2 regions of the Kistimonas scapharcae genome follow, and region 2 is predicted to be linked to the other one. Evidence: predicted binding sites of a transcription regulator. Region 2 holds the regulator's gene; the other holds the start of a gene.
What was found. The regulator sigma-54, encoded in region 2, starts transcription at its own class of promoters, with help from an activator protein. The targets are predictions, from matches to a motif close to TGGCACNNNNNTTGCTNT.
Positions count from the first base shown of each region.

Region 1: the regulator sigma-54 is predicted to act here: its motif matches at 8,881-8,898, upstream of flgB (flagellar basal body rod protein FlgB).

Region 1 covers NZ_BAABFL010000135.1:52,327-68,524, forward strand. The annotation lists gene flgL (flagellar hook-associated protein FlgL) at 1-256, opposite strand, end outside; gene flgK (flagellar hook-associated protein FlgK) at 272-2,233, opposite strand; gene ABD892_RS09820 (rod-binding protein) at 2,260-2,556, opposite strand; gene ABD892_RS09825 (flagellar basal body P-ring protein FlgI) at 2,607-3,719, opposite strand; gene ABD892_RS09830 (flagellar basal body L-ring protein FlgH) at 3,734-4,450, opposite strand; gene flgG (flagellar basal-body rod protein FlgG) at 4,453-5,241, opposite strand; gene ABD892_RS09840 (flagellar basal body rod protein FlgF) at 5,269-6,009, opposite strand; gene flgE (flagellar hook protein FlgE) at 6,043-7,269, opposite strand; gene ABD892_RS09850 (flagellar hook assembly protein FlgD) at 7,331-7,990, opposite strand; gene flgC (flagellar basal body rod protein FlgC) at 8,001-8,432, opposite strand; gene flgB (flagellar basal body rod protein FlgB) at 8,447-8,833, opposite strand; gene flgA (flagellar basal body P-ring formation chaperone FlgA) at 9,113-9,847, shown strand; gene ABD892_RS09870 (flagellar motor protein MotB) at 9,848-10,831, opposite strand; gene motA (flagellar motor stator protein MotA) at 10,851-11,705, opposite strand; gene fliA (RNA polymerase sigma factor FliA) at 11,710-12,468, opposite strand; gene ABD892_RS09885 (flagellar basal body-associated FliL family protein) at 12,488-12,991, opposite strand; gene ABD892_RS09890 (flagellar hook-length control protein FliK) at 13,038-14,309, opposite strand; gene ABD892_RS09895 (hypothetical protein) at 14,333-14,653, opposite strand; gene fliS (flagellar export chaperone FliS) at 14,634-15,050, opposite strand; gene fliD (flagellar filament capping protein FliD) at 15,089-16,198, opposite strand, start outside.
Region 2 covers NZ_BAABFL010000003.1:5,280-21,477, reverse strand. The annotation lists gene ABD892_RS00235 (YhdP family protein) at 1-548, shown strand, start outside; gene ABD892_RS00230 (carbon-nitrogen hydrolase family protein) at 563-1,384, shown strand; gene tldD (metalloprotease TldD) at 1,473-2,915, shown strand; gene yjgA (ribosome biogenesis factor YjgA) at 2,961-3,500, opposite strand; gene pmbA (metalloprotease PmbA) at 3,645-5,003, shown strand; gene mgtE (magnesium transporter) at 5,061-6,419, opposite strand; gene ABD892_RS00205 (HPr family phosphocarrier protein) at 6,557-6,826, opposite strand; gene rapZ (RNase adapter RapZ) at 6,823-7,701, opposite strand; gene ptsN (PTS IIA-like nitrogen regulatory protein PtsN) at 7,860-8,312, opposite strand; gene hpf (ribosome hibernation-promoting factor, HPF/YfiA family) at 8,340-8,648, opposite strand; gene ABD892_RS00185 (RNA polymerase factor sigma-54) at 8,824-10,323, opposite strand; gene lptB (LPS export ABC transporter ATP-binding protein) at 10,485-11,210, opposite strand; gene lptA (lipopolysaccharide transport periplasmic protein LptA) at 11,295-11,804, opposite strand; gene lptC (LPS export ABC transporter periplasmic protein LptC) at 11,791-12,360, opposite strand; gene kdsC (3-deoxy-manno-octulosonate-8-phosphatase KdsC) at 12,399-12,923, opposite strand; gene ABD892_RS00160 (KpsF/GutQ family sugar-phosphate isomerase) at 12,924-13,898, opposite strand; gene ABD892_RS00155 (calcium/sodium antiporter) at 13,962-14,927, opposite strand; gene ABD892_RS00150 (ATP-binding cassette domain-containing protein) at 15,328-16,137, shown strand; gene mlaE (lipid asymmetry maintenance ABC transporter permease subunit MlaE) at 16,137-16,198, shown strand, end outside.

The sequences.
Region 1 (16,198 bases), on a different contig from region 2:
CATTGACCATGTTGGTCAGGAGCGTCTCTTCCTGGCGCAACTCGTTTTCCAGCGCAGCGATGTTATCGGTATATTGCTCAAGGAAGGCTACTTCCTTGTTCAGATGCAAAATCTGTACAGCGGCCAACGCATCGTCGGATGGCTGCTGAAGCCGCTTGCCTGATGTAATGGCATCATAGGTGTTGGCCAGTTCGCTCCCCTGCTGCTGCATGGAAGCAACCATCATGTTATTAAACTGCACCGTGCTCACACGCATGGCAATACCTCCTTGTTACAGCAATCCGATCAGGGTGTCGAAGACCCGTTGTGCGGAAGCCACAACCTGAGCACTGGCCGCATAGGCCTGCTCTGCCCGAATCAGGGTCATGGCCTCTTCATCCAGGTTCACACCGCTGTAATTGTTGCGCTCTTCCTGCGCCTTCATCAGCATGGAATTCGTGGTTTCCTTGGCGGTCTCGGTCTGGAAAGTCATGACGGCAATACGTCCTACCAGTTGTGTATAGCCCTCAGAAAGGCTGTATTCGCCGCCTATCACGGCGCTGGCCTGTAACTCCGCCAGCGTTCTGGCAACGGTATTGTCGCCGGGTGCTGAAGCGATACCAGCCAGCGCCAGCTGGGTCGGGTTGTCATTCACGACCGCGATGTCATCCCCGCCCTGACGGGTAGGTTGCAACAGGTAGATTTCACCGGCGTTCAGCGTCCCACCATTGATGGTGAGCTGAAGTCCGTCAAAGTCAGCAAGCAGGGCACCTGGCGGTGCTGTCGCCGGTACCGTGCCGGAGCCAACCTGTTGACCATCAGACTTACGGGTCACGCGATACTCCGTGGTACCGCCGTTATCCAAAATCCGCAGCTCATAATCACTCGCCGTCAGCTGCTGGGCATCCTGAACGGACAGCAGCATAAAGGCATCACTGATGGGCTGGCTCGTTGCCACCCGAATGCGTTCAGCTGCAGGTATACCACTCAGCGGGAATTCCACGGTGTAAACATCGCCGTTCTGGATATTGGCCGGATCAGTGAACAACTGCACTTCCAAACCATCAAACGCAGGATTCGTCGCAGCGAGTGAAGCGACTGTACCGCTGGCCACACTGACACTGTCAATGCTGCGCACAATGTCGTAGTTCCCCCCCGATATCGTCATCACATATTCGCCACCTGGCACAATACTGGTCTGGCTGGTGACATTTACACTAAATTCTGCCGCCCCCGTATTGCCATCCGCCGGCACCACTCGATCCGGTGCCGGCTGCCAGTTGATATCGGCCATCATCTGGCTGGAAGGCCAGCCCTGCCGGTCCCCCAGATCAAAGCCTGTCGAAAGAATACTGTTGACCTGGTCAGAGAACACCATGGCAACCCGGCCGATCTCATTCAGCGCAGTACTGAGAACACCTGTCTGAAACTCCTGCAGGCCACCAACGGTGCCACTCACGTTGCCCGTCAATGGCACCACAGTGAACGAGTTATTGAGTCCCAGACCAGTGACATTGGGATCCAGCGGATCATCGATGACCTCCAAACTGTTATGCTGCGCTTCAAGCACCAGCGGATGACCAGAATTCAAATACACTCCCACCATCCCATTACCTTGCTCAAGCACGGTAATGCCAACCAGTCCGGACAGTTCTTCCAGCGCATGTTCACGCAAGTCCAGCAGGTCATTGGGTTGACTGACGCCGTTCTGGGCTTCCCGGATACGGTCGTTGTAACCGGCAATGCTGACAACCAGGCTGTTAACCTGTTCAACCGCCGCTTCCATCTGGTTATCCAGCAGCCTGGCCTGCCCTTCCAGCTGTTCATAGACCGCATGGAACTGCTGCGACAAAGAAGTGGCTTCACTGATGATATTTTGACGCGCAACCGAGGAAAGCGGATCGACAGTTGCCGCATTGACCGCCGAAAAAAACTGCTCCAACCCGGTGGTTAATACCGAGCTTTCATTACCCAGGTAACTGTCCAGAGAAGACATGTAACCTGCGGCAGTAGACTTATGGTTGTAAAGGGTGAGGTTTTCACGAATCTGTGCGGTCAGGAATTCACTCTGGATGCGGCGCACTTCACCGGCCTTAACACCATGTCCCGTGAAAGCGCCGGGGGCATTATAGAGTTGCACATCCTGGCGATTGAACCCCGGCGTATTGACATTGGTGACGTTATGGCTGCTGGTCTCCAGCATTCTCTGGGAGGCCAGTATCCCGCTTTTACCAATTTCCAGCAAACTGCTCATCGGTATACTCCTTTACCACACCCGGGTCATATGGTCTGATCCAGCAAGGTGCCTTTGGGTTTATCGGCATTAGGGTCCTGCTCATAACCAAACTGGCGCATCATGATCTCCGCCAGACCAAATGCACCGGTATTGCTCATTTCGGTCGCTATCCGGCTGTCCATCATTGAGTAATACAGCGACATCTCCGAGCCCCCCATCAGGTCATCCCCACCCAGGGTTTCATTGGCCGCACGTGCACTCTTGAGCATCATATTGATGAACAGCGATTCAAACGCCTTCGCCGCCTGCTCGAGGCCTTTGGGTTTATTCTGATGTGTCAAGAAATCGGCACCCGACACCATTCCTGAGTAATCAATGTTCATCCCTGGCATCATATGACGATCAGCTCCGCTCTGAGTGCGCCGGCCTGCTTAAGGGCCTGCAAAATGGACATAAGGTCCGTCGGGGAAGCGCCCACACTGTTAATGGCAGAAATAATATCCTGCAATGAAGCGGCTTCCGGCAACATAAACACCGCACCGCGCTGCTGCTCAACGGTCACTTCGCTTTCAGCGGTAGCCACCGTCAGCCCAAGCGATTCCGCCACCGGCTGGCGGACCTTCGTATCTTCGTTGATCGTGACAATCAGGCTGCCATGGCTGACGGCTGCCGGTAGCACCTTGACGTTTTGCCCGATCACCACGGTTCCGGTACGCGAATTAAAAATGACACGCGCAGGCGGGACGGCAGCCTCAATATCAAGGTTTTCGAGTACCGACATAAACGTCACCCGCTGACTGCTGTCGGGTGGTGCCGCAATCACAATGGAGGCACTGTCCCGGGCACGGGCCACATCGGGGCCAAACTTGTTATTCACCGCCTGCACAATACGACGGGCCGTGCTGAAGGCCGGATCACGCAGGTTCAGCACAATTTCCCGGTTAGACGAAAAGCTGCTCGGTACACTGCGCTCAACAATCGCACCGTTTGGGATACGGCCGACAGTCAGCGTATTGATAGTGACACTGGAACCACTGGCTCCACTGGCACCAGCACCACCAACAACCAGATCCCCCTGGGCCACAGCATAGATCTCTCCATCAATGCCTTTCAGTGGTGTCATCAATAACGTGCCACCACTGAGGCTTTTGGCATCCCCTAAAGAGGAAACGCTGATATCAATACGTTGACCTGGTCGTACAAAAGGCGTCAGCGTCGCATGGACGGAAACAGCAGCAACATTTTTCGACTTAAGGTCTGTTCCTGCCTGGGTCACACCAAATTCCCGCAACAGGTTTTTCAATGACTGGTCGGTAAACTCTGTTGATTTATCGCCGGAGCCATTCAGACCAACAATCAGGCCATAACCAATCAGCGGGTTGTTTCGCACTCCCTGGATATCTACCAGATCCAGCAGGCGTTCTGCACGAGCTGGTGCTGCCATTAAAAACAGCAGCACACTCATGAAAAACGCAATCTGTCGTTTGCAGGCATCCTTGCCCATAGCGACTCCTTCGCTTAAAACGGGAAAAACGGACTGTTAACCAGTTTCAGTAGCCAGCCCGGTTCATGAACATTTTCCTGATATCCAACACCGGAATACGTAATTTTGGCTTCTGCCAACCGCCTGGAGGAAACTTCATTATTGGTATCAATATCCTCAGGCCTGACCAAGCCACTCAAACGGACAAACTCAGCTTCATTATTGAGCTTGAGCCATTTTTCACCTTTGACCCGCAGCGCTCCATTGCGCATCACTTCGGTCACCTGAACCGTGACATAACCGCTTTGAATGCTATACCCCCGAGACAGTGCCGTATTGCCTGTAAAGTTCCGGTTAGGTGCAACATTGAATGCCAATGAGTTTGCACCACCGAGAATATCAGCACCAGTCTTACCAAAAACGATGGGGTCAGATATAGCAATCGTGCCACGTTTATCCAGTGTCGTATTGGAATCTTTAGTAATTCGGGTTCCGTCTTCCAGTTTTACGGTAAGGATATCGCCGGTTCGATACGCCCTCCGATCCGAAAAAAGCTGCATGGAGTAGGCTTTCCGAAAAAGGCTGCCATGATGTTCCGCTGCGTTAATAACGGTCGGCTTGACAGACATCTGAACAACCGCCTCCTCTGCAACCGGTATATCACGCAGTATTTCCTGCTGGGGAGCAGTCGAACACCCTGCCGCCGTTAACAGCAAACCTATAAACGTCAGAATTAGAATATTAAATGTCATGATTATCCCAACGCCTGATTCGCAAATTGCATCATCTGATCCGCCGCAGAGATCACCTTGGAATTCATCTCATAGGCACGTTGTACCGAGATCATGTTGACCAGTTCTTCCACCGCACTGACATTGGACATCTCCAGTGTGAACTGCTTGATCTTCCCGACACCATTAGCACCCGCAAGGTTTTCCACTGGCGCCCCACTGGCTGCCGTCTCAACGAACAGGTTGCCGCCTTTAGCCTGCAGTCCCGCCGGGTTTACAAACGTAATGAGAGGGATTTGGCCAAGGTCCACTGGCTCGACAACACCAGGTAACGCAGCAATCACACTGCCGTCTTCACTGACGGTAATGGAAACTGCATCGCTGGGAATTTGAATACCGGGTTCTATCGGCAAACCATTGGCCGTCACAATCGTGCCCTCAGCATTCCTGTGGAACTGGCCGTTACGGGTGTAGGCCGGGGTGCCGTCCGGCATGGCGACCTGAAAAAAACCATCACCGACAACGGCCATATCCAGCGCCTGTTCTGTCGTTTGATAGTTACCCGTTGTGAAAATTTTCTGGGTACCCGTCACCCGGACACCCGTTCCTACCTGCATCCCGGAAGGCAGGATATTCTGCTGATCCGCCAGTGCACCCGGCTGCTTTTCGATATGGTAGAAAAGGTCTTCAAAGCTGACCCGGTCACGCTTGAAGCCCACGGTATTGACGTTGGCAAGATTATTGGAAATCGTCGCCATATGGCGATCCTGCGCCGCCAGGCCAGTCTTACTGATCCATAAAGCCGGGTTCATCGTCCCTGTACCCCTCTGTACTTCCTGTTATTCTGTGCGTATCAACTTGTCGCCACTGGCGGCCAGTGTCTCCGCGGTTTTCATCACCTTGAACTGAAACTCAAACTGTCGCGCCAGGTTCATGAACTGAACCATTTCTTCAACAGCATTCACATTACTGGCTTCCAGGTGTCCGGGCTTGACCTGCACCCCTGCGTCCTGATCGGCTTCCTCACCATCAATGCGCCGAAACAGGCCATCCGGCCCCTTGATGATCTCCCGGGGATCCGGGTTCACCAACTTAATCTGCCCCACAGCAACCGGCTGTACGGTAATGCCGCCTACCGGCACAATATTGATGGTGCCATCCCCACCTATTTCGATATGGCGGTATTGCGGTATTTCAATCGCCCCCCCAAGACTGGCGACAGGACGACCAGTGCCCGTTACCAATTGCCCCTCGTCATCGAGCCGCAAATGTCCCGCACGGGTATACGCTTCCTCGCCATTATCGTCGATCACCGAGATCCAGCCTTCACCAGAGATCGCTATATCCAGGTTACGACCAGTATGGATAGCGGGCCCTACCCCCATGGCACTGCTGGTACCCGTTGCCTTGGTCATGGCCCGGCTTGGATGGCCATCTCCCTGCAGCGGTACGGCCATGGAATGCACAAAATCCTTGCGGAACCCGCGAGTATTCAGGTTAGCCAGGTTATTGGCGTGCACCTGCTGTGCCCGCATAACACGGTTCACACCGGATACTGCGATAAAAAGGGACTTATCCATATCCTCCTAATCCTCCCTCCCCCAGCGCTATCATCAGATGATATTCATCAGTGTCTGGGTCAGGCTGTTGGATGTCTCAATGGTTTTGGCATTGGCCTGGTAATTTCGCTGCGCTTCAATAAGTCGTACCAACTCTATCGATAGATCAACATTGGAGAGTTCGAGTGCTCCAGCTTCAAGGGATCCCAGCGTACCGGTACCTGCCAAGCCATAAGCTGGATCGCCTGATTCATAACCAGCCCGCCACAGGCTGTCCCCAACCGGTTGCAGTCCTTGCTCATTGGTAAAGCCTGCCAGGATGATCTGTCCCTGATTCAACGTCTGACCATTGGAGTAAAGAGCCTGAAGCTGACCGGTCTCACTGACCTGAATGCCGGATAACTTACCCGGTGGAAAGCCGTTCTGAATGGCACCATTCACCGATGAAGCGATCCCCAGCTGGGTCATATCGGTCAGGTCAATGCTGAGGTTAAGGGCATCGGCACCATTGCCCAGTGTGGCCGCAGGAATCGTCTGCGTGTATGTGCCACTACCCGTGGCCACCTGACCGCTAGTGTCAAAGTTCAGGGGATCAGCTGTACCGACATCCACTCCATCCAACTGGTAATGAATACTCCACTGGTTGGCAATGGTCTGGTCTTTGGCAAAATAAAGGCCCAGCGTGTGCGGGTTACCCAAACTGTCATACACGTTGAAAGCCATTGTGGTGTTATAGCTGTTCGGATCAGACGAATTGAACGTCGCCACACTAGGAATAGCGCTACGGGAATCCAGGTTGATCAAGCCAATCAGTTCCGATGTCGCCTGGGCTGACATATCCGATGAATCAACTTGAAGATCGGTAATACTCCCTGACAGGATGTTACCTGCAGCATCGGAGGCAAACCCCTGCAAACGATGCCCCAGGTTATTCACCACATAGTTTTCCCGATCCAGGTCAAAATAACCGGCCCGGCTATAAAGGTATGAACCATTATCATTGACAACAAAAAAGCCGTTGCCCGTGATCGCCATATCAAGCACACCGTTGGTATAACTGAAGTTACCCTGTTGGAAACTCTGGGTAACGGACGCCACTTTGACCCCTGCGCCCGCGACAACCCTGGCATTACTGCCATCCAATGTTGAGGCATACACATCAGCGAATTCTGCCCGTGATGACTTGAACCCCACGGTATTGGAGTTGGCAATGTTATTACTGACCACTTCCAGATCCCGCTTTGCGGCCTTCATACCGCTCAAACCAATGCCGAATGACATGGCGTACCTCCTCTGTACTGACGTTACCGATAATTACTGCAACTGCAGTGTGACTAATCCGTTACTGTCCGATCCGGCTGACCTGTGAAACCGGCATGGCGCCAATGCCAGCCAGATTCAATTCAATTTCCTTGCCGCCCCCAGGAATCACGACACTGTCCACCTTAGTGCTCAGCGCTACCGGCACGGTTTCATTGTCTACGCCGTAGGTGGCGACCGCGGAGATGGAATAAATCCCTTTCGCCAAATCATCCGTAGTAAACGGCACTGTGCCGGAATACTGGGGTCCAAAATCCATGCTGGAGACGACCTGGCCGTTGGCGTCCTGAACAAACACCTGAAGCCTGTCAGTATTCACCGGTACCTGCACTTCACCGCTCATGGTACCGGTGTTGTCCAGTTCCATGATGTTCATGGGCACCGTCACCGTCTTGCCCACGAGATCAGTCGCCTGCATGGCCTGAGAATACTGCAGGGAACTAACCAGCCCGGTGATCTGGCTGTTGAGACTGTTCAGGTTCTCAACACTGGTGATCTGGGCCAGTTGCCCCACAAACTCACTGCTGCTTTGGGGGTTCAGCGGATCCTGGTTGTTGATCTCTGCCAGCAGCATCTCCAGGAACTCTTCCTGGCCCATCTGATTCGTACCAGTGACAGCGCCAGCACCGGTTGCGCCTGAGGTGGACGAGCTGCCTGACAGCCCGGGAATATTCAATGCCATGACAACCTCCTTATTGTCCCAGCGTCAGCAGACGTTGCTGCATTTTCTTGGCAGTCGCCATCAATTCGATACTGCTCTGGTAACTGCGCGAGGCAGACATCATGTCAGCCATTTCGCCAATCACATTGACCTTCGGAAAATAAACATAACCTTCCGCATCAGCTCCTGGATGATCGGGCATATAACGACGGTCTTCATCCGTGGCCTCGACTTCCAGAATTTCATTAACGGCGACCATCATCACCTGATGGTCTGGGCTATCCATGGACCGCCCCTGATCAACCAGCACCTGGGAAAAAACAGGTTTACGCACCTTGTACGCTTCTTCGGGTGTTGCCCCGGCGCTTTCAACGTTGGCCATGTTACTGGCTATGGTGTTTAACCGTATGGTCTGCGCTGTGGCAGCCGATCCGGCTATGGTGAATACATCACTCAGCGACATATCTGACCTCCCTGTCAGCGCCCGTTAATCGCCCTGTCAAGCCCTTTGAATTTCATATTGAGAAAGGTAAAGCTGGTCTGGAAATCCAGCGTATTACGGGCAAAAGCTGCCTGCTCAATCCCGAGTTCGACCGTATTGTCATCCGTTGTCTGCTGGTAGGGGATGCGATACATCATCCTGCCCTCTGCCGACTGAGAGGATAGCCCCATATGACGGGTATCCGGTGAAGACAGCGCAACCGCGTTTTCCAGCGTATGGTCAAAGGCAAAAACCACATCCCTGGCCTTGAACCCTGGCGTATCCACATTCGCCAGGTTACTTGCCAGAACCGTGCTGCGCTGGGCTCTGAATTGCAAAGCACTGGGATGAATACCAAGCCCTTTTTCAAAACTGATTCCCATGAAGACGTGTCCTGTCTTTTATTGTTATGGCATCAAGTATTTAATGGTTTGCCAGAAGCGTGCCAACTCGGCAACCAAGCGTAGAATTAACGTTGCCAACATTCACAACGCCCCACCAAGTCCGAGATAAGGCCTTCCCGTTCTTTCAGGAACGAACTTGCAGATACCACGCTGTCAGATATCTTGAAAAGATGGGCCGGATTTTCCGGAATGTATTTTCCGCCTGATCCGGTAAAGCGGAATCGCCTTTCCGGTCAGTGCCGGCACGAGGGACAGTGTATGAGAACATCGGTTAAGGCTTTGCCATTCATGACCGCCCTTATCCTGATGGCTCCCTTCGTACTCCACGCAGAAGAGGATGGCTCTGACACAGATGCGGCCTCGCAGATCGTTGATGCTGCAACAACCGCCCTCATGGAGAAAACAGCCGCCTACATTCGTGACCCCGTCACCAGTCTCCAGCAGGTCACCGTCACGCCGCCTAACGTGGAAACGCTGGGTACCTGCCTGCATACTCCTGACATTATTATTCCCGGCCAGAATCGCCTGCTGGTTGGCAATATCACGGTCAAAGCCGTATGTCGGGAACCCCGCTGGTCCATCCATGCCAAGGCCAATATCCGCATAGAACTGCCGGTGGTGAAAAGCGCCCGTACCATTGACCGCGACCAGACCATTCGGGCTGATGACCTGACCATTCAGCCAGTCAGTCTCAACCAGATACGCGGCCGCTATTTTGCCCAGAAACAGGAACTCACCGGGCAGATGGCCAGCCGGCGCATCACACCGGCACAGATCGTGAGGCCTGATATGGTAGAACCGCCCAGGGTCATCCGGAAAAATGATGATGTCGTAATAGAAGCCCGTATCAACGGTGTGACCGTTTCCATGAAGGGCATGGCCCTTGAAGGCGGTGCAATCGATGAAACCATTCAGGTGAGAAACAGCTCTTCCGGCAAGGTGATCAACGCAAGAGTCATCGCTTCAGGGAAAGTCAACACGGTCATTCCCTGATTATTCTTCTGCGGTTTCCTCAGTGACAGGGGGAGGCTGCAGTTCTGGAGGCAAACTGTTCGCATCAATCCCATCCTTGACCTGCTCCATCGCCTCTTCTGATATGGGTGATTCTTTTTCCTCGCCATCCTTGTCAATCGGCGAGAACAGCCTGCCCAGTTTTTTTTCCGTCTCAGGGTTCAGCAACAGCAGCTCAATTCGACGGTTGGCTCCAGACTCGGGGTTACCGGGGTGGATTGGCCTGTGATCCGACATGGCCGACACCATCATGAACCGCTCATCAGGAATACCGCCATAGGCCAGTGTTCGCTGAGCCACCTGCGCCCGGGCGCCAGACAGTTTCCAGTTACTGTGGAAATGGTTTTCGGAAAAAGACGCGGCATCCGTATGGCCACTCACCAGAATCTTGTTCTCCGTCTTGCCTAATACCTGCGCCATCATCAGCAGGAGGTCTTCATAGTACGGTGTCAGCCGACTGCTACCCCGACGAAACATATGCTTATCATCAAAATCGAGGATAACCAGCCGTAATCCTTCCGGCAGCACTTCCATATAGACAGGATCATCCTGCTGATACTGGGTTTTTTCACTGCCGAGCAGCATCCGGAGATCACCCATGATGTCATCAAAACTCAGTTTTTCTCCCTTGGGGGTTGGCTGGCTGTCACCAATCACATCGGGACCGGCTCTACCCTGCATACTGGGTCCCTTGCTGGAAATTTCCTTCACCGTGCTGGGAGAACCTGTGAGTTTGATCGGATGTGGGGACCCTGAATGCCGAAATGCACCGGGATCTTTGAAATAAGCAGTGATATTCTCAAGCTGTTCCTCGTCGGTCACACTAAGCAACCAGAGCACCATGAACAGGGCCATCATCGCCAGAGCCAGGTCTGCCATCGCCACCTTCCAGGAACCACCATGACCGCCACCACCACCATTGATGACCTTCTTGACGATGACAACCTTTCCCTTGGACGATGACACGGCAGCAGTTCCCTTTTAATCAGCCTTCGTTAACCACTTTTTCCATCTCAAAGAACGTGGGCTTGATATCATGGAACAATGTGCCTCGACCGGCATCCACTGCAAGTACCGGCGGCATACCATTGCGGTAACTGCTCAGGCAGACCTTGATACATTCAAGTGCCTTGATTTCATAGCTGACGGAATACCCAATTGCCTTTGAGATCGGGCCAACAAACCCATAACCGAACAGTACCCCCATGAAGGTTCCCACCAGTGCCGCCGCGATGTGGTTACCGATTTCCTGAGCCGGACCATCCAGTGAACCCATGGTGATAACGATCCCCAGTACCGCCGCCACAATGCCGAAACCCGGCAGGGCTTCAGCCACTTCGTGCAAGGCATGCCCGGGGTGCTCGGCTTCCTCGGCAAAGGTTTTGACCCCCTCATCCATCAGGGCATCAAAATCATGGGGCTCCAGGTTATCAGCGAGCGAAAGACGCACATAGTCACAGATAAAATGAACGAGGACATGCTTGCTCTGAATGGTCGGAAACTTGGCAAACAGGGCACTCTTTTCCGGATCTTCGATATGTTCTTCCAGAGCCTTTTTTCCACCCGGCTTACGGGCGGTTTTAAAGAGATCATGCATGAGGTGGAGCAGGTTCATGAACAGTTCAGCGTTATACCCTGAGCCGGTGAACACGTACTTGGAATGACGGCCGGTGTCCTTGACCACATGCATGGGGTTAGCAAGCACAAAAGCGCCGAATGCCGCCCCTCCGATGATCAGCACCTCAAACGGTTGAAACAGTGCCATCAATTTACCGTGGGACAGCACATAACCGACCCCGACCGACAAGATAACCGTCAAAATCCCTATAATCTTGGACATAATTTCAGGTACTCCGCCACGATTCCATATAACTTCGGAGCTTCAGCACTCCTTGACGATGCAACTGACAGACCCTGGATTCCGTGATGCCCAGAATCAGGGCTATCTCTTTCATATTCATTTCGTGTACGTAATAGAGGTTCAGCAATTGCTGTTCACGCTCCGGCATCTGCCCGATGGCATCCGCCAGTGCCTTGCCGCAGCTGGCTTTTAGGAAGTCCACATCGACAGGCGTATCCTCACGGCCAGGCTCACTGCTTTCCTCCAGGGACTCCAGACTCAGCAGACGGGCACCATGGGTGTTCATCAGCATGTGCTGATAGTCCTGTAATTCCATCTCGAGCTCTTCGGCAATATCCCTGTCTGTGGCAGGGCGCCCCAGTCTTGCTTCTACTGCGGCAATAGCCCGGGTGATCTTCTGGCTTTCCTCCCGGATCCTACGGGGTCGCCAGTCGCCCTCCCGAACCAGATCCACCATCGCACCCCGTATTCTTGGACGGGCAAAGTACTCAAACGCGACATTGGTGCTCTGGTCATATCGCCCTGCCGCCTCAAGAAGCCCAACCACGCCGGACTGGATCAAATCCTCCACCGGCGTACTGTGTCCCAAAGAGCCTGCCAGGTGATAAGCAATTTTCCTGACCAGCCCCATATGCTTGCGCACCAGCGCATTGACACCGGATTCCTGGATATTCCGGTATTTATTGACGGCCTCGGACTGATCCTCTGCTTTCATCGGCGGTTCACCGTCATCCCTGCTCACCGTGGCGTCCTTTCCCCCGTTACTGGATCACCAGGTTGGTTATGAGAATATCGTCAACGCCCGGGTCTTCGACGCCCTGTTCCTCGAACAGCTGGTTCAGACTGTTAAGCGCATGCTCTCCGATCTTGTCCGGTGCTTCGGGCTGAATCACATCGGTGTAGGGCAATCCGCTGAGCACCTCAATCAACCGGTGACGAATCATCGGGCTGTAATCCACCAGAATTTCGCGGGTTTTCTCGTCACGGATCTTGATCGACAGCTCAATCTGCATATACCGTGCGCGACGGTCGCCGGTCAGCGAGAGAACAAACGGGCTCAGGGGATAAAAAATCGGTTTGGGCGGGGGTTGTTTTTCTGCCACCGCAGGATCTCCTGACGCCGAGGCATTCTTCTGCATCATGAAAAACGCTGCCGCGCCACCGCCAATGCCCACCAGCATCAGCACAATCAGGATGATCAGTAACAGATTGGTCGACTTGCCAGAGGAGCCTTCCTGTTCCTTGCCGGCTTCTTCTTCACTCATGGATTGTCCCCTAACCCACTTATTTGCTTAGCGAAAATTCCGGCTCTCAGGCAAATACATCCAGGAGTCCGGCGGAGTACTGTTGCACGGTGACAGGCAATACCCCCTCATCACCGGAAACATCGGCGGAAAACAAGGGAACTGAAGCGGAAGACCCATACTCATGGGCAGGATGGCGGGGGTCTCGCCCCTGATCAGTGGAGACATCCACACTGACCAGGTTCAACTGCTGACTTTCCAGATGCTGACGCAGCCGGTCAGTCTGCTGAATGATCAACTCTCGCAGCCCGGGCTGACTGGCGGTGAACTGCACGGATACCTGATCGCCATCCACCGCCAATGCGATTTTCAGATGACCCAGTTCCGGGGGATCCATGCGAATCTGGGCCTGCTGCAAATCACGGTTGATCATCACCATGATGCGGTCACCCAGCTGCCCAGGGCCAGCAGGTTCCAGCTGGGCCTTGGCAGTAACGGGTTTCTCAACCACTGTCGGTGAAGCGGGTGCCTCAGCGGCAGACACGGCTCGCTCTGTGACCGAGCCCGCAGCGGTAACAGCTGTTTCTACAGGCCGCGCCTGTAGGGTTGTCTCTGCCAACGGTGCCGATGTTGCCCGCCCCACCCCCTGTTCAAGCTCTACCGTTCCTTCAGGTACCTGAACAGACGTCACCACCCGTGAAGGCTCCGGCATCAAGGGTAATGCCTCAGCATCTGCTGTTCCTTGAGGCCCAGTCGTAACCGGTTGTTCACCTTGCAAAAGAGGCTTCTGTAATTTCGTCGCGGTTATTGCATTGGAACCTGGCAGCATCACATCATCAGCCAAATCAGTACCCGCCAGAGAAGGTTCTTTCTGGGCCTGTGACTTGTTGGCCATCGTCTGTTGTTGGGAAAGAATTTCAGATATCAACGCCGGGAGACGTTCTGATACCTCAGCATGCTCTGCGACAGGCGTCTGAGCAGACTCTCCCGGGTTCGCTGTTGCAGCAACATCGGGTAATGCCTGTGCCAGCGGCGTCAGTCCACCCTCAGACTGCAGTAATGCCGGAAGCGTTGACAACTCACCTGGCGCAGCCTGCAGCTGTGTCAGAACTGGCGACGTCTCAGGCAAAACTGTTGCCGGTGTCGCTATATCTGTAGCCAGCTGGAGCTCACCGGATGCCAGACTGGCTTCAGTGGACATCATCCGGCTGAACAGGTCTGCAAACGTCAGCGTTTGTGTAGAGGATTCAGTGCCATTCACTGCCACCGGTGGCTGCTGCAGCGGCACCGGCATACTGATCGGCAGAAGGCTACTGTCCGTTACTGTCGAACCTTCCATAACGACTTAAAGCCCGATTTTCCCTAATTCATGGCCCGGGTATTCTGGTAAGACGAAATGGCCGCCTTTTTATCCCGGACATTACACAACTCTTCCCTGATCCGCGCTTTTCCTGCATCACTCTCAGAGAGAATCCTGCGGTATAACGCTTCCAGCGCCGTGAGCGCTCCCAGCACCGCCTCGGTTGGCTGCCCGCCAGACACGCCCTGTTCAGCAAGCGCCCTGGCCCGGGGTTCAATCGCCTTCAGCGCAATCCAGTCCGATGCCTGCCAGGCGGCCATCATTTCATCCCTGACGGCATCCAGCGCCTGTACCAGCTTGGTATCACTGAGCGGCTGCGGCATCACTGTCACCGGTTTTACCTTCGATGGAGTCCCAGGCCACCTTGATCTCCAGCATAAGACGCTGGACTTCCTCCAGCTTCTCCATGGAGCATTCCTGATTCGCGGCAATCAATTGCCGGATACAGTAGTTGTAAAGTGCACGGAGGTTAGCAGCCAGTTCGCCGCCCTTTTCTTCATCAATGGCCTCATCCAGCGCCAGCAGAATCTCAATGGCATGGGTAATGGATTTACCCTTTTCACTCATCTGCTTTCTTTCCAGAAAGCCCTTGGCCTTCTGCAGCGACATCATCAGGTTGGCAAACAACAGCTGAATCAAGCGATGGGGATCAGCAGTCAACGCCTGAGCCTGATTCTGTGCGGCGCGGTATGCATTGAGTCCTGCCGTATCGTTCGGCATGAAGGCCTCCTCCTTGTGGCAATCAATCTACTGCATTATTAATTGTTCTGGTTGTTATTGGTCGCATTGTTCAGGCTATTCAGCGCCTGTGTCAGATAACTGAGCGAGCTGTTGACCTGCCCCATGGTCTCTTCCATGGCCAGGAACTGGGCCTCCCAATAACTGCGAACCTGATCCATCTGGTCATCCAGGCTGAGGAAATCCGCATCAATATCACGAATATCATCCTCAAGACGATCCATCCGCTGCTTGATCAACCCTGTTGAACTGTCATATTTGTCGAGCGTTTCGGACAGGGTTGCCAGCAGGCCGTTGTCCCCGGCGAAAAAACTCTCCAGTTCATTGAAATTGTCGCCGACCGCTTCGACAAACTTGCTTTCGTTAATTTCAAGCGTGCCGTCTTTTGCCGTGATAATCCCCAGCTCAGCCAGGCTCAGCGTGCCCGAACCCGTGCTGTAAGACTCACCGATAGCGCTGCGCAATATGCCCGAGAGAATGCGAACCTGGGAGTCCCCCTGAAGCGCTGCCGCGCCAGCATCCTCCGAGTAACTGGTCACACTGTTTCGCGTGACAGCCAGATCGTTGTAAGCCGCCACAAAGCGTCGAATGGCATTGGATGCTGCCGACTCATTCTCAACAATACTGACGGTAACCGGTGATGCACTGACCGCTTTCAATTCCAGGGTCACACCATCAATCAGGTCTTCAATGGTGTTGTCACCATGGGTGACCTGGATGCTATCCGGGTTAGAGGGATCACCAATCGTCACCTCGGCATCAGCGGCCGTTTGAAGGTCACTTAAGCCAGTGGTGATGGTCTGGTCGCCGCCACCGATCGTGAGCCCGGAGATATCCAGCGTAATGGTATTGGCAGCCCCGGTATTATCACCGGTGATCAACAACCGCTGCTGGCTGCCGGTATTAATGAGGGAGGCACTGATACCAGGGTTATTCTCGGCACTGTTGATGGCATCACGAATTCCTTCCAGGGTATTGTTGCTGCCGTCCAGTGTCAGATCGAGATCCTCCCCGCCCACCGAGAGCCTGAGGGTGCCGGTGCCAAAGGTATCGGTGCTGTTGAATTCAGCGGTGGCCATCTGGTGGTTGGTTGCCAGAGCCGAGACAGTAAAGGAATAATTGCCGGTGGA
Region 2 (16,198 bases):
TCGCCTGGCCTGGCTCGCCGGCAGCGTTTATGTCGAAAAGCCTGAAGGGGCAGGTGGGGATTGATATCAAGGATGGTCGCTTCCTGTCCTCGGATGCGGCATCCGGCGTGCTGCGTATTTTCGGCATTCTCAACCTGGATTCCATCACCCGCCGCCTGAAACTCGATTTTTCAGACCTGTTCAAGTCGGGCGTCACGTTTGACCGGATCAAGGGCGTCATGAACTTCAATGAAGGGTTGATCACCTTTGCCGAACCCATAGAGGTGTCTGGTCCGTCGTCTAACTTCAAGTTGGGCGGTGTCATTGACCTGCTCAAGCAAAACCTGAACCTGGAGCTGGTGGTGACGCTACCGGTTACGGAAAACCTGCCGCTGGTGAGTTTGCTGTTGGGGCAGCCGCAGATTGCCGGTGCCATCTACCTGTTTGATAAACTCTGGGGCAAGAAAGTCGAACAGCTGGCCAGTGTCCGCTATGAAATCAAGGGGCCGTTTGCAGACCCGGATGTGAAACTGGACAGGCTGTTTTCCAACAAGGTCAAGAAAGACTGATAGCCGGGGTAGTTATGGCAAGTGTCGCGGTTATTCAGATGAACGCCGGTCCTGATGTGGCTGCAAACCTGAAAGATGCAGCGGGCTGGCTGAAGCTGGCCTCTGATCAGGGCGCCGAACTGGCAGTTTTGCCGGAGTGTTTTAGTTGCCTTGAAGGAAATCTTAAAGCACTGGGTATGGAGGAAGGACGTTCTTCAACGGTTCAACAGTTTCTTTCCGATCAGTCCAGGGCTTTGGGGTTATGGATCATTGGTGGTACGACCCCCTGCAGTTCGCAGGAGCCGACTTCTGATGAGCGGCATTTCGCAAGTTGTTTTGTTTATGATCCGGAAGGTCGGCAGCAGGCCCGTTATAACAAGATGCATCTTTTTGATGTTGAGGTGGCGGACGGTAAGGGCACTTATCGTGAATCGGATAGCTATCGCCATGGTGATCAGGTGGTGAGTGTGGAAACCGCGGTGGGAAAGGTAGGGCTGTCTGTCTGTTATGACCTTCGTTTTCCTGAACTGTATCGTGTGCTGTCTGCGCAGGACGCAGACATATTCACGGTGCCAGCCGCATTCACCCGGGTGACCGGTGAAGCCCACTGGGAAGTACTGCTGCGGGCCCGGGCCATTGAGAACCAGTGTTTTGTTATGGCCGCTAACCAGTGCGGACATCATGGCAAGAGCCGGGAAACCTGGGGTCATTCCATGATTATTGACCCGTGGGGTGACATATTGGCAGAAGCCGGAGATGAGCCGGGTATTATCATGGCAGAGCTGGATATGGCCCGGCTGGCGGAGGTTCGACGGCAGATGCCCTGTCTGTCCCACCGCCGGATAGGCGCAAAATAACCGGCGGTTACCCATACTGTTCTTGTGCCGGTTCACCGCCTCTCATACCATAGCCCTAAGACAAGCGGGAAAAGCCAGAGAATAATTCATGACCGATATTCTGAGTCTCGCCAGAGAACACCTGCTGGCACCATCAAGCCTTGAAGAGAAACACATCGAGCAGGTCCTCCATGGGATGCTGGGGCATCAGATTGATGCCGCGGACCTCTATTTCCAGAGCAGCCGCCATGAAGGCTGGGTGCTGGAAGACGGCATCGTCAAGGAAGGCAGTTTTAACGCGGACCGTGGGGTCGGCGTACGCTCCATGAGCGGTGAAAAAACCGGTTTTGCTTATGCCAATGATATTGAGCTTGCTGCGCTGGAAGCGGCGGCGGGCGCCTCGCGAAGTATTGCCCGGCAGGGGCAGTCCCGTGCAGTGCAGGCCTGGGGCAGAAGTCAGCCGCTCAGTCTCTATGATGAAATCAATCCCCTGGATACCCTGAGCCGGGATCAGAAGGTTGAACTGCTGAAGAACGTTGACCAGGCCGCCCGGCAGGAAGACAGCAGAATCAAGCAGGTGACCGTCAGTATGGCGGGTGTGTATGAAACCATCCTGGTGGCTGCCAGTGATGGTACGCTGGCGGCCGATATCCGGCCGCTGGTACGCCTGAATGTCAGTGTGATTGCCGAAGAGAATGGCCGGCTTGAACGGGGTTCTTTTGGTGGCGGTGGGCGTGGCACCTACCAGATGTTCCTGGACGGCGACCTTTGGCGTGATTATGCACGGGAGGCGGTGCGACAGGCGCTGGTCAACCTTGCTGCCGTGCCGGCACCGGCCGGCGCTATGCCTGTAGTCCTTGGGGCTGGCTGGAATGGTGTCTTGCTGCATGAAGCGGTTGGGCACGGTCTGGAAGGGGATTTCAACCGTAAAGGCAGCTCTGCCTTTTCTGGCCGTATTGGTGAGAGAGTCGCGTCTCCGCTGTGTACGATTGTGGATGATGGAACCATTGCCGGCCGTCGAGGCTCCTTGAATATGGATGATGAAGGCGTGCCTTCTGAGTGCACCGTGTTGATTGAGAACGGTATCCTCAAGGGCTATATGCAGGACAAGATGAACGCGCGACTGATGGGGGGCGTCTCAACCGGCAATGGTCGTCGTGAGTCCTATTCCCATCTGCCCATGCCGCGCATGACCAATACTTACATGCTGGCCGGTTCCGATGAGCATGATGAAATCATTGCTTCCGTGGATAAGGGCATCTATGTGGCCAATATGGGCGGCGGCCAGGTGGATATCACCTCAGGCAAATTCGTGTTCTCCACCAGTGAGGCTTACCTGATTGAAAATGGCAAGATCACTTCACCGGTTAAGGGCGCAACGCTGATAGGCAATGGTCCGGAGGTCATGAACCGGGTGTCCATGGTGGGCAATAACCTGAAGCTGGATACCGGTGTCGGGGTTTGCGGCAAGGATGGCCAGTCGGTACCCGTTGGTGTCGGTCAGCCGACATTGAAGATTGATGAAATTACCGTAGGTGGCACTGGCACCTGAGAGGTATGACAGGCAGTCCCGCAAGGAGGCTGCCTGGCGTCTTTTTTATTCCGCCGGTCTCATGTCTTCACTGACTTCGCGCAGATAGCGAAACAGTTTCCGATTCTGGACCGGTGGTTTGTTCTCTTTCTGTTCCTTCAGGACATTCCGAACCAGCTGGCGGATATACTGGTTGTCAGCCTGCGGGTACTCATCCATATACTCCGTCAATGCCGCATTGCCTTCCGTCAGGAGGCGTTCGCGCCAGCGTTCCAGCTGGTGGAAGTGGCGGGTGCTTTCTTCCGTCTGGCTGTCCAGCCGTTGCAGGAGTTCCTGGATCGGTTCCACGTCCTGGTCGCGCATCAGCTTGCCAATGAAGTTCAGGTGCCGTTTCTTGGCGTTAAAGCTCTTGATGCGACGCCCTTCTTCCAGAGCTGCTCTCAGTCGCTCTGTCAGTACCAGTTTCTCCAGGTGTGCCGGTTTCAGCTCCTGAAGTCTGGCGCCTATATCCCTGAGTTCGTGCATTTCCTTCTTGATCTGGCTTTTGCTGACATACTCGATGTCGTTGAACTCGTCCTGTTCTCCAAAATTGTCGGGGTGATTCATTGCTATTCCACACTCATAGGATGGGGTGCATTGTAGCGTTTGTTGTCAGGAAAGTCCGGTCTGATCGGCCACAGTACGCTTTCCCCTTGGCCAAGCCTGACGGTACAATGAGGTTTATCGCAAACAACGCCATTGGGAGTTGGAATGACCAGCCATCAGCTGCAGCCCGCTATCGATCCAGCCGTTGAGCAAGAGCGTCTGAAGACGCTGGTGGAAGACATTGTTGCCGAGGCTCGCCGCCAGGGCGCCTCAGCCTGTGAGGTCGGCGCCAGCAGTGATGCCGGATTGTCCGCCTCGGTTCGCCTCGGTGAGGTGGAAACGGTGGAATTCAACCAGGACAAGGGATTTGGTATTACGGTGTATTTCGGGCAGCGTAAAGGCTCTGCCAGCACCACGGATTCCAGTCCGGATGCCATCCGCGCCACTGTAGAGGCCGCCTGCGATATTGCCCGTTACACCAGTGAGGATGAGTGTGCCGGCCTGGCGGACAAAGCGCTGATGGCAACGGAATTCCCTGATCTGGATCTCTATCATCCCTGGGGTATTGATACGGAAGAGGCGATTAATCTTGCCCGTGAATGTGAGGCCGCTGCGCGGGAGTCGAGCCCGCTGATCACGAATTCGGACGGTGCGACCGTAAATACTCACCAGGGCTGTCGTGTCTACGGCAATAGCCATGGTTTTATTGGTGCGCAGGCGTCCAGCCGGCACAGTGTCAGTTGTGTGGTGATCGCCCAGAAAGGTGACGACATGCAGCGTGACTACTGGTACACCGTGGCCCGTGACGGCAACCTGCTGGACCGGATGGTGGATGTAGGGCGTACCGCGGCAGAGCGCACCATTCGTCGACTCGGCGGTCGGAAACTGAAAACCTGCAAGGTGCCCGTGCTGTTCAGTGCAGAGTTGGCCGGCGGCGTGATCGGGAACCTGATGGCGGGTATCAGTGGTGGTAATCTCTACAGACAATCCTCTTTCCTGTTGGATCATCTTGGCAAGCAGATATTCCCTGACTGGGTGCATATCCATGAACAACCGCTATTGAAAGGCGGAATGGGTTCCGGTGCATTCGATGGTGATGGCCTGCAAACGTATGCCAAGGATTTCATCAAGGATGGTGTGCTGGCCAACTATCTGTTGAGTACATACTCTGGCCGTAAGCTGAGCATGCCCAGTACTGCCAATGCGGGTGGTGCACGTAACCTGTTTGTTGACAGTAATGCCGGTGATCAGGAGGCGCTGCTTAAGCAAATGGGCACCGGCCTGCTGCTGACAGAGCTGATTGGTCATGGCGTGAATATCGTGACAGGGGATTATTCCCGGGGTGCAGCGGGTTTCTGGGTGGAGAATGGCGAGATTCAGTATCCGGTATCAGAAATTACCATTGCGGGTAATCTCAAGGACATGTTTATGCAATTGCAGGCGGTGGGTAATGATGTCGATCGTCGTGGCAATATTCAGACGGGTTCATTGCTGATTGATGGTATGACGATTGCCGGTAATTAGTACGTTATAGTCCCATAAAAAAACACCGGTTATCCGGTGTTTTTTTATGGCTGAACATTATGAATAGAACAGCGTGGCCAGTCCAAGGAATGACATGAAACCGGTGACATCGGTGATGGTAGTCAGTACCACGGAACCGGCCAGCGCCGGATCAATATTCAGTGCCTTGAGTATCATTGGCAGGATGGCGCCGACCACCACGGCGACGGTCAGGTTAATCACCATGGCTAATGCAATCACAAGAGCAATGACCGAGTCGTCAAACCACAGCATGGCGGCGGTGGCAACGACGCTGGCCCAGATCACACCATTAGACAGGCCGACGATGAATTCCCGTGTGACCAGCCAGCGGGTATTGGAACGTCCTATCTGGCCCAGTGCCATGGCGCGAATAATCAGGGTCAGTGTCTGGCTGCCGGCGATGCCGCCCATGCTGGCGACAATGGGCATCAGGACCGCCAGGGCAACGACTTTGTCGATCGTATCCTGAAACAGACCAATGACACTGGCGGAAATAAAGGCGGTCATCAGGTTGATGCCCAGCCATGTCGCGCGACGGCGGGCAGTCTTGAATGTCGGTGCGAAGGTGTCTTCGTCTTCATCGAGACCGGCCCGGCTCATCACGGAGTGATCCGCTTCCTCCCGGATAACGTCAACGACGTCATCAACGGTGACACGTCCCAGCAGACGATGGTTTTCGTCAATCACCGGCGCGGAAACAAGGTCTTCCCGTTCGAAGAGCTGAGCAACCTGGCTGTCCTGCATGTCGACGGGGATAGCGATGAAGTCCGTTTCCATGACCTCGCTGATGGTTTTGTTGCCATCCTGAGTCAGCAGGCGGGTCGTGGGCAGGGTGCCAATCAAGGTGTCATCCCTACTGACAACCAGCAGCCCGTCGAAGGGTTCCGGCAGGGACTCATGGCGGCGCAGGTAGCGAAGTGCCACATCAATGGTGATGTCCGGCCTGACCGTGCTGGTGTCAGTATTCATCAGGCCGCCGGCAGTATCTTCAGGCCATGACAGGACAGCCTCAATCCGCTGGCGATCCTGATGGCTCATAGACGACAACACCTGGTGGGTGATGGTCTGGGGTAGTTGCTGCAGCAGGTCGGCGATGTCGTCGATATCCTGTCCGTCCAGAATGTCGATCAGTTCCGCCACATTCATGCGGTCAATAAAGAATTGCCTGACATCATCGCTCATTTCATTGAGGACATCGCCTTCGTGCTCAACGTCAATGAGCTTCCACAGCAGGCTGCGCTGGCGGGGGGGGGCTGAGGCCAGCAGGTGGGCAGCATCAGCAGGTGACAGGCTGTTCAGCATCTGTTTGACCTGCGTGGAAATGCCTTCCTCCAGAGCCTTGTTGAGGATGTCCAGCTGGTTGTCTGAAAGCGCCAGGGAGTGTTGCTGTGTCATGCCTGTCCTTGACCGCGGGATATAGTAGACAGTGGTTATATGTTTGAAGAATAGTCAGTCGGTTGACTGTGGGGCAAGCGGAGAATGCGGTGGGGGGGCGATAAATGTCCAGCGCTTTTCGGTGGTGGGGAGGAAGATTATTCTCCCTCACCGAAAAAATCATCAATCAGGGCTTGCAGGGCTCGTAGTGCCTGGTCTTCATCCTTGCCATCGATCTCGACAGTCAGCTCGGTGCCCTGGCTCGCAGCCAGCATCATTACGGACATGATGCTTTTGCCATCCACCATTGTCTGATCACGCCCCACGTCAATGCGGCTGGCAAAGGATGAGCTGGTCGTGACAAATTTTGCGGCGGCCCTGGCGTGAAGCCCTAGCTTGTTTTTTATCGTAATGGTTTCACGGATCATATTGCCTGAATCTCTCTGTGCCGAATCTGGGTGTTGTCGTGAGACTGCCGAAAGCGTTGGGCGAGTGCTTCAGAGACAAAAACTGACCGGTGTTGACCACCGGTACAACCAATGGCAATCGTCATATAGCTGCGATTACCCGCCTCAAAATCTTTCAGCCAGCTTTCAATGAAACGGTAGATTGAATCGATCATTCGCTTTACTGAAGGGTCATCCTGCAGGAACTTTATGACCGGTTCATCCATGCCGGTGAAGTGGCGTAGTGACTCATCCCAGTAGGGGTTTGGCAGGCAGCGGACATCAAAGACATAATCAGCATCGGTAGGGATGCCATGCTTGAAACCAAAGGATTGCAGTTGTAGAGACAGACCATGTTCCTGCTTGCCCAGCACCCGTTGGCGAATGGTGCTGCGCAGGTCATGAAGTGACAGGGTGCTGGTATCAATCCGCAGGTCAGCTAACAGGGAGATGGGTTCCAGTATGTCTGTTTCCCGCTTGATGGCTTCTTCCAGTGAATACTGTGTATTGCTCAATGGGTGACGCCTGCGGGTTGAGCTATACCGTTTCAGCAGGGTGGTGTCATCGGCATCAAGGAATATGATGTCACACTCAACACCTTGTTTTTCCGTAATTTCACGGTAAACCGATGCAAAGTGGCTGAGAGCGCCGGGAATGTTGCGGGCGTCAATGCTGAGCGCAATTTGCGGAGGCTGTTCACTGGGGTTGTTGCGCAGGCTGTCAATCAAACCTGGCAGCAGATCGGCCGGCAGGTTGTCCACACAATAAAACCCCTGGTCTTCCAGGGCGTGAAGTGCTGCACTTTTACCAGAACCTGATCGACCGCTGATGACGATCAGCCGGGGGACAGTGGACATTGTTAATCATTCCGTATTTGTTGCTGCCGACAGTACTGCTGCTACCGAGGTGGCAGCAGTACTGATCAGTTCAAGCATAGGTAAAAATGAAAACAAGAGAAAGAGGTCAAACGACAGTGGTTTATTGTTTGTGGGAATCAATGCCGTTAGGGAGGGAATTATTCCTCGCAGGTGATCAACTGGTATAGCATTTCGCTGCTTTCGGCTTTTCGCAGGGACTCGCAAAGTGTCGGGTTGCTGAACTTTTCGGCCAGCTTTTTGAGGAGCTCCAGGTGTTCATTGATGCTGTTATCCGGCACGACCAGTGCGAAGATAAGATCGACCGGATGGCGATCGATGGCATCGAAGTCAATGGGTTCGGCCAGCTGCAGAAATACCGCGGCCGGTTTTTTACAGGATGCCAGCCGGCAGTGAGGTATCGCGACACCGTTACCCAAACCGGTGCTACCCAGCTTTTCTCGGGTGACAAGACAGTTGAACAGATCCTTGGCGTCGATGACGGGATCATGTTGTCCGATCAGGTTGGCGATATATTCAAGGGTGCGCTTTTTGCTGCCACCCTGCACGCCGCAGAGGGCGTGCTCGGGCAATAGAATCTTACGAATACTCATTGGAATGCTGGGAGTTGCGAGGAGTGCTCAGTGCGAGCCGGCTCCCTGCATACGATCGATGTTTTTCTCTTTGTGCTTGAGGATCTGGCGATCAAGCTTGTCGGCCATAAGGTCAATGGCGGCATACATATCCTCGTGCTCGGCGGACGCCGCGATATCTGCACCGCGTATATGGAGCGTCGCTTCTGCAAGCTGTCTGACTTTCTCTACGCTCAGCGTAACCTGGATATTGGTTATGCTATCGCAGTGTTCAGCGAGCTTGTTTAGTTTTTTGGTAACATACTCGCGGAGGGACTCGGTAACTTCGACATGATGTCCGCTGATGTTAACTTGCATGCGTTACTCTCCTGATCACAGGTTCGCTCACATCCGGTTCGCACTCCGTCCGAACCGGGCTGACGGCTGTAGTGTACCATTGCTCAGGGGCGATCGTCTTGGGTTTTTGCGACCTATTTACCGGAATCCGCGTATGCCCATACGTGCCGTTTCCGATCATTAGCCACAGCGTAGACTACACCAGCCGTTTTCGTTCATTGGATGGCGGAATCAGGATGGATTCCCGGTATTTGGCAATGGTTCGCCGCGCCACCTGGATACCCTGTTGCGCCAGCATGGTGGCAATTTTGTTGTCGCTCAGGGGTTTTCGTGGGTTCTCCTGGGCGACCAGTTTCTTGATCAGCGCCCGGATAGCGGTTGAGGAGCACTCTCCCCCTGAGGCGGTGCTGACATGACTGGAGAAAAAGTATTTGAGTTCAAAAATGCCCCGGGGCGTATGCATGTATTTCTGTGTGGTCACACGGGAGATGGTGGATTCATGCATCTCCACGCTTTCGGCAATATCGTGTAGCACCAGCGGTTTCATGGCTTCTTCGCCGTAATCGAAGAAGCCGCGCTGGTAGTCGACAATCCGGGTGGCGACCTTGAGCAGGGTTTCACTGCGACTCTGCAGACTCTTGATAAACCAGCGGGCTTCCTGAAGTTGATTTTTCAGGTAGGTGTTGTCGCTGCTGCTGTCTGCCCGGCGGATCAGGGATGAGTAGCCGGTATTGATACGTAGGCGTGGCGATGCATCAGGATTCAGCTCAACGACCCACTCGCCCTGCTTTTTGCTGACCAGTACATCCGGGATGACATATTCTGCTTCGCTGGTTTCAAGGCTGCTGCCGGGTTTAGGGTTCAGGGTTTGGATGAGTTCAATAGCGGCTTTTAGCTCGGGTTCCTTGAGCTTTGTCTTGCGCATGATCGTGGTGTAATCACGGCTGCCCAGACGATCCAGGTGCTGGTCAGCGACTTGTCTGGCGGCAGATAATGCGGGTTCTTCCTGAACGTCAGGACCGTTTAGCTGTATAAGCAGGCATTCGCGCAGGTCTCTGCAGGCTACGCCGATTGGTTCAAACTGCTGGATGCGACGCAGCATGACCTCGACTTCGTCAAGCTCGACCTCCAGTTCCGGATCCATGCCCTCAAGGATATCTTCCAAGGAGCATGTCATGTATCCGTCGTCGTTTATTGCGTCGATAATCGCCATGCCGATCAGGCGATCGGTGTCACTCATTGGGGTCAGGTTGAGCTGCCACTCAAGGTGATCCTGTAGTGAGTCGGGGGCGCTGCTGCGACTGGTGAAGTCGTCGTCAGGACGTTCGGCCTGAGAGCCGGATGAGGATTGGTAGACATCATCCCAGCCGCTATCGATGGGAAGTTCAGATGGGATCTGATCGCACCACTCTTCCTGGGAATCTGATACTTCTGGGTTTTGTTCTGTTTTTTCACCCTCTGCAAAGTCAGTCAGGCCGGTTTCGCTGCCAGTGTCGTCTTCCTGTGTCGTGGACTCTTCCGAGACATTGCTTTCTGGCGAACCTTCCTCCTGCTCAAGCAGGGGGTTGCTCTCAATGGCCTGCTGGATCTCCTGCTGCAGATCCAGTGTTGACAGCTGCAGCAAGCGGATGGCCTGCTGCAGTTGTGGGGTCATGGTCAGTTGCTGGCCAATCTTGAGTTCCAGTGATGGCTTCATGACTCTACCGGTCCTGGTTGTACTACATCTGATTCACGGTTGTCGTTCTTGCTCATCCCTGAGAGCGTGTCAGGTACCTGTTAGCACCTGCGGTTATTCAGCCTATTGCGACATTTATCGCTTACGCGACGGTATAGTACATGGCTGGTTTGGATTTTGCATCAGATACGGAAGTGTTCACCGAGATAGACGTCGCGAACCTTCTGATTGGCCATGATGGCGTGACTGTCGCCTTCGGCGATAATGTGGCCTTCGCTGACAATATAGGCGTGTTCACAGATATCCAGTGTTTCGCGTACATTGTGGTCGGTGATCAGGACGCCTATGCCGCGATTTTTCAGATGCTGGATAATCTGTTTGATATCATTGACCGAAATAGGGTCGACGCCGGCGAAGGGTTCATCCAGCAGGATGAACGAGGGCTCGGTTGCCAGTGAACGGGCAATTTCAACCCGCCGCCGCTCTCCACCGGACAGGCTCATACCTGCACTGTCGCGGATATGCTGAATGTTGAACTCTTCCAGCAATTGTTCCTGCTTTTCAACACGCTGCGTCTTGGTCAGGTCCTTGCGGGTTTCAAGGATTGCCATCAGGTTATCCGCCACGCTGAGCTTGCGGAAAATGGAGGCTTCCTGTGGCAGGTAGCCAATGCCTGCGCGGGCGCGACCGTGCATGGGCAGCGGTGTGATGTCCTGGTTGTCAATCCGGATCTGGCCGCCATCGGCGTGCACCAGTCCGACAATCATATAAAAACAGGTCGTTTTGCCGGCGCCATTGGGGCCGAGCAGTCCGACAATCTGCCCACTCTCAATACTGACAGAGACATCCCTGACGACCTGGCGGCCACCGTACTGTTTTCTGAGGTTGCAGGCTTTAAGCTGAGACATGCTGTCGTTTAACCGCTGTACATCGAAACTCGTTGGAACGGTGATGGCTGCGTTATGAGGCAGCCATCCCAGGAAAGGACCGGCTTACTGGCGAGGCTGGATCACCATCTCGACCCGTTTGCCCTCGTTGGCGCCATCCGCCTTTGCGTTGACGACCTGAGCCTGCTTATCATACTCGATCATGTCACCGGTAAAAGTGTCGCCTTTTTGTTCAAGACGGGCTTGTTTGATCAGCTCGACCTTTTCATGATCCAGGTAATACTTGATGGTCTTGCCCCAGGCCTTGAGGAGGCCTTTCTCACTGTCCTGTTCTTCTTCAAAGTAAGCCTTTTTCTTCTTGCCTTCAGAGACCACTTTCTGAATCTGTCGATCCTGAGAGTAGATGGTCACAATGTCCCCGGTCAGTTTGGTGGTGCCCTGGGTCATGATGACATTGCCGCGGTAGATGGAAATGCCATTTTTGTCGTCGATGTCGGCAGAATCTGAAGAAATGTGGATCGGTTTTTCCCGATCGCTGGGCAGTGCCAGTGCAGACGTCGTGCTGAACAGTGCCATGGCGGCAACAAATGTAAGAGTGAATTTAGCGTGATTCATGTACGCCCCTGACCCTGGACTTCAACTGGATAAAATCCCGTTTATAAAACGCTTTCATGCCGTTGGCTTTCATCACGCCGCTGGGACTGATGATGGTGACCGGCCGGTTGGTATCGGCAAAATCCTGACCAGAGTATATGGTCAGAAAGTCTGTGTCCATGCGCAGCTTTTGGGTTTCACCCTCGACCTGTGTCATGACAACGTTCTTTTTCAATTCTACCGTTTCCCCGTCGGGCAGGATGCGGCCGGTATCCGCGACGGTGTGCCACGGCGCAGCATTGTCGCTGTAACTCCAGAGATCCGGGCTGGCCAGTAGTGTGATGTCATTGTGAGGATAGTGGCTGATGCTGTCAGCGGTCAGGTCTGATTTCAGCAGCCCATTCTCGTCGAATTCGCGGATATGTGCATTGTAAGAAAAGAAGTCCGGCACCTTGATCTCGGTGGTTGCCTCGGCTGGCTGGCGGGAAACCTTGAGATCCGTTTCGTAGGCCCAGTAACCCATGCCGACCGCGAGGACGACAATGGCGGCTATCAATAGAATCTGGCGTAATGGCATATAACGTCCTTAACCCGCAGGCACGTATCCCTGATGATTCAGAGATACGCGGCCTGTGCAGCTTCCAGGGTGCCCTGGGCCGCCATGATCAGCTCACAGAATTCCCGTGCAGCGCCACGGCCACCTTTCATCTGGGTGACACCGTCAGCATGTTGCTTGACGAAATCGTGGGCATTGGCAACCGCCATACCCAGTCCGGCCCGTCGGATCGCAGCAAGGTCCGGAAGGTCGTCGCCCAGGTAGGCGACCTGCTCAAAGGTCAGCCCGAGTTCTTCGAGCATGCTGGTGAGTACGGTCAATTTGTCTTCCCGCCCCTGTACTAGGTGGGCAATACCGAGATCCTGAGCACGTTTTTCGACCAGTGGTGAGCTGCGGCCAGTAATGATGGCCGTCTCGACACCGCTGTTTTGAAGGAGTTTGATGCCAAGGCCATCGAGTATGTTGAATGCCTTGATTTCTTGACCATCAGAAGTGAAATAGAGGCGTCCATCGGACAAGACACCGTCCACATCAAAAACGGCCAGTTTCACATTGCGTGCTTTTTCGTGCAGTGCAGCATTCATTCAGACAACTCCAGCCTTAAGCAGGTCATGCATATTAATGGCGCCGATGGCGTGATTGTCTTCATCTACACAGATCAGGGCGTTGATCTTGTATTCATCCATGATATGCAGGGCTTCAGCGGCCAGAATATTGTCCCGAACGGTTTTGCAGTTGCGGGTCATGACATCATCAATCACGCTGTTGCGTGGATCGATGTTTTGATCCAGTGCCCGTCGCAGGTCGCCATCAGTGAAGACGCCTATGACTTTTTGATTGTCATCGCAGACGGCGGTGATACCCAGACCTTTGCCGGTGATCTCGAGCAGTGCTTTGCTGAGAGATGTGCCCTCTCTGACCATGGGAATACGGTCGCCGGTGTGCATGATGTCAGAGACTTTCAGCAGCAGGCGTCGTCCGAGGCTACCGCCAGGGTGGGAAAATGCAAAGTCTTCTGCAGTAAAACCGCGGGCTTCCAGCAGGGAGATCGCCAGTGCATCACCCATGACCAGTGTTGCGGTTGTGCTTGATGTGGGCGCAAGATCCAGAGGGCAAGCCTCTTTTTCGACACTGACATTCAGGTGGGCGTTAGAGGCGCGGGCCAATGTGGAGTCGTTGTTGCCTGTCATGCTGATTAAAGGAATGCCCAGTCGCTTCAGCAGTGGGATCAGGGTAACTACTTCACTGGTATTACCGGAGTTGGACAGCGCCAGCACGATATCATTGCTGGTGATCATGCCCATGTCGCCGTGGCTGGCTTCTGCCGGATGCACAAAAAATGAAGGGGTGCCGGTGCTGGCCAGGGTGGCGGCAATCTTACGGCCGATATGGCCCGACTTGCCCATCCCTACGACAATTACGCGGCCGGTACAGGCCAGCATGCGCTGACAGGCATCGGCAAAATGGTTGTCAATACGGTTGTGCAGGGCATCAACGGCCTTGCGTTCAAGGTCTACGGTGCGTCGGCCTGACGCGATAAAAGCTTCCGGATTGGTCATTGCAGCTCGATCAGATAGTGATTCAGTGGTCGCTGTGATGTCTGGGTGCGTGTCCATAGCGTATCAGCTTTGCAGGTATAGCAGCAGGGTATAGCCCAAATAGCAGGCTGCCAGTAGTACGCCGGCCCCCCGTCCTATTCTCTGGCGTTTGCGACCGGCGAGCGCCAGGATCAGTAGCAGCGCTGTGATGGCGATCATGGCCGGCACGTCACGCTGGAATGCGGCCGGATCGATGGTGGCTGGTGCCACGATGCCGGGCACGGCCATTACGGCCAGCAGGTTAAAGATGTTGGAGCCTACAATATTTCCCAGCGCAATGTCATGGTGTTTTTTCAGGGCGCTGACTACTGAGGCGGCCAGTTCCGGCAGGCTGGTGCCGATGGCGACAATGGTCAGGCCGATGATCAGCTCACTGATGCCCAGTGCACGGGCGACTTCTGTTGCTCCCCAGACCAGCAGGCGGGAGCTGGCTACCATCACCAGTAGTCCAACGATCAGCAGGACGGTGGCTTTTGCCTGACTGATATCCGGCAGTTCTTCTTCGGTTTCTGCGCCGGCAGTGGTTTGCAGGTTGCTGTCGGGCTGGCGTTGCCAGCGGTAGATCAGGTAAAGCGTGAGAATCAGGCCACTGATCAGCAGGATGCCGTCCAGGTGGCCCAGCTGGTTGTCGATCAGCAGCAGGCCGGCCAGGACGGTGATAATCATCAGTAAGGGGATTTCACGGCGAACAACATCACTTTTGACGGGCAGGGGGGCCACGATGGCGGTAATGCCCAGCACCAGGCCAATGTTGGCGATATTGGAACCGACAGCATTTCCAACGGCGAGGCTGCCATAACCAGACATGGCAGCCATCAGGGAAACCAGGATTTCAGGGGCAGACGTGCCGATAGAGACAATCGTCAGGCCAATCAGCATAGGCGACATGCCAAAGTTTCGGGCGGTGGCCGCTGCGCCATTGACAAATTTGTCGGCGCTCCACATCAGGGTGATAAATCCAGCAAGGATAGCGCCAGTAGCGAGAAGCATGGTGATTTCGTAAACCTGTCTGCTCAAAGCGGGGGATTGTATCTGTAAAGTGGCTGCCTGGCACTCTGCAGTGACGAAAAAACCATAACCTTGCCACTTGTTCAGGTTCTGTTAAGGGTCTGTTGAGTAAGGTAGGCCACTGGAAATATTCAGATAATCAGCATCGTTCGCGGTGAGGCTTATGTCATAATGTGAACGGTGTTACACTTTTATCGGCGGGATAATGGTGTCAGTGTGCTATTGCCTTGATAGCACTTTGCTGTTGCCTGTTGCGTAATCTTGTAGCCTAACTGGCTGAATCCCTGGTTGTACTGAATCACCGTGAGCGCCTGTGTCGCCTGCGGTTGGGTATGGATTGTTACGCGTTAACCGATTCCTGGATGGAAGGTGCTTTTGCTTGATGAGTGCACTGTCGGACAATTTTGTTGAAATCCGCGGGCTGACCTTTCTGCGTGGCGAACGAGTGATCTTCGACAACGTGGATATGGATATTCCCCGGGGTAAAATCACTGCGGTGATGGGGCCCAGTGGCACGGGTAAAACAACACTGCTGCGCCTGATTGGCGCCCAGTTGAAGCCTGATGCCGGTACTATCCGCGTCGATGATCATGATCTGTTTGCGCAGGATCGGGAGCACCTGTTCCAGCTGCGTCGTCGCATGGGGATGTTGTTCCAGAGCGGTGCGCTGTTCACGGATCTGAGCGTCTTTGGAAATGTCGCCTTTCCGCTTCGAGTGCACACCAACCTGCCCGATCGCATGATTCGGGATATTGTCCTGATGAAATTGCAGGCAGTCGGTTTGCGTGGTGCTTCCCAATTGATGCCCAGCGAGCTCTCGGGTGGCATGGCGCGCCGTGTGGCGCTGGCCCGTGCCATTGCACTGGATCCAGGCATGATGATGTACGACGAACCGTTCGTAGGGCAGGATCCTATTGCCATGGGGGTACTGGTCAAGCTGGTCAGGATGCTCAATGACTCCCTCAATATGACGACAATCGTCGTTTCGCATGATCTGACGGAAACCGCCAGTATTGCAGATTTTCTCTATCTGTTTGCCGATGGCCATGTGATAGGCAAGGGTACACCGGAAGAAATGATGAATTCGAATGACCCGGATATCCGGCAGTTTATGAATGGCCTGCCGGATGGTCCGGTGCCGTTCCATTATCCCGGTGAGGACTACCTCACTGAATTGTTGGAGGAGGGGTAATGACGGGCTTTGTCGATAGTCTGGTCAGGATCGGCCGGATTGGTCTTGATCGCATTCAGGC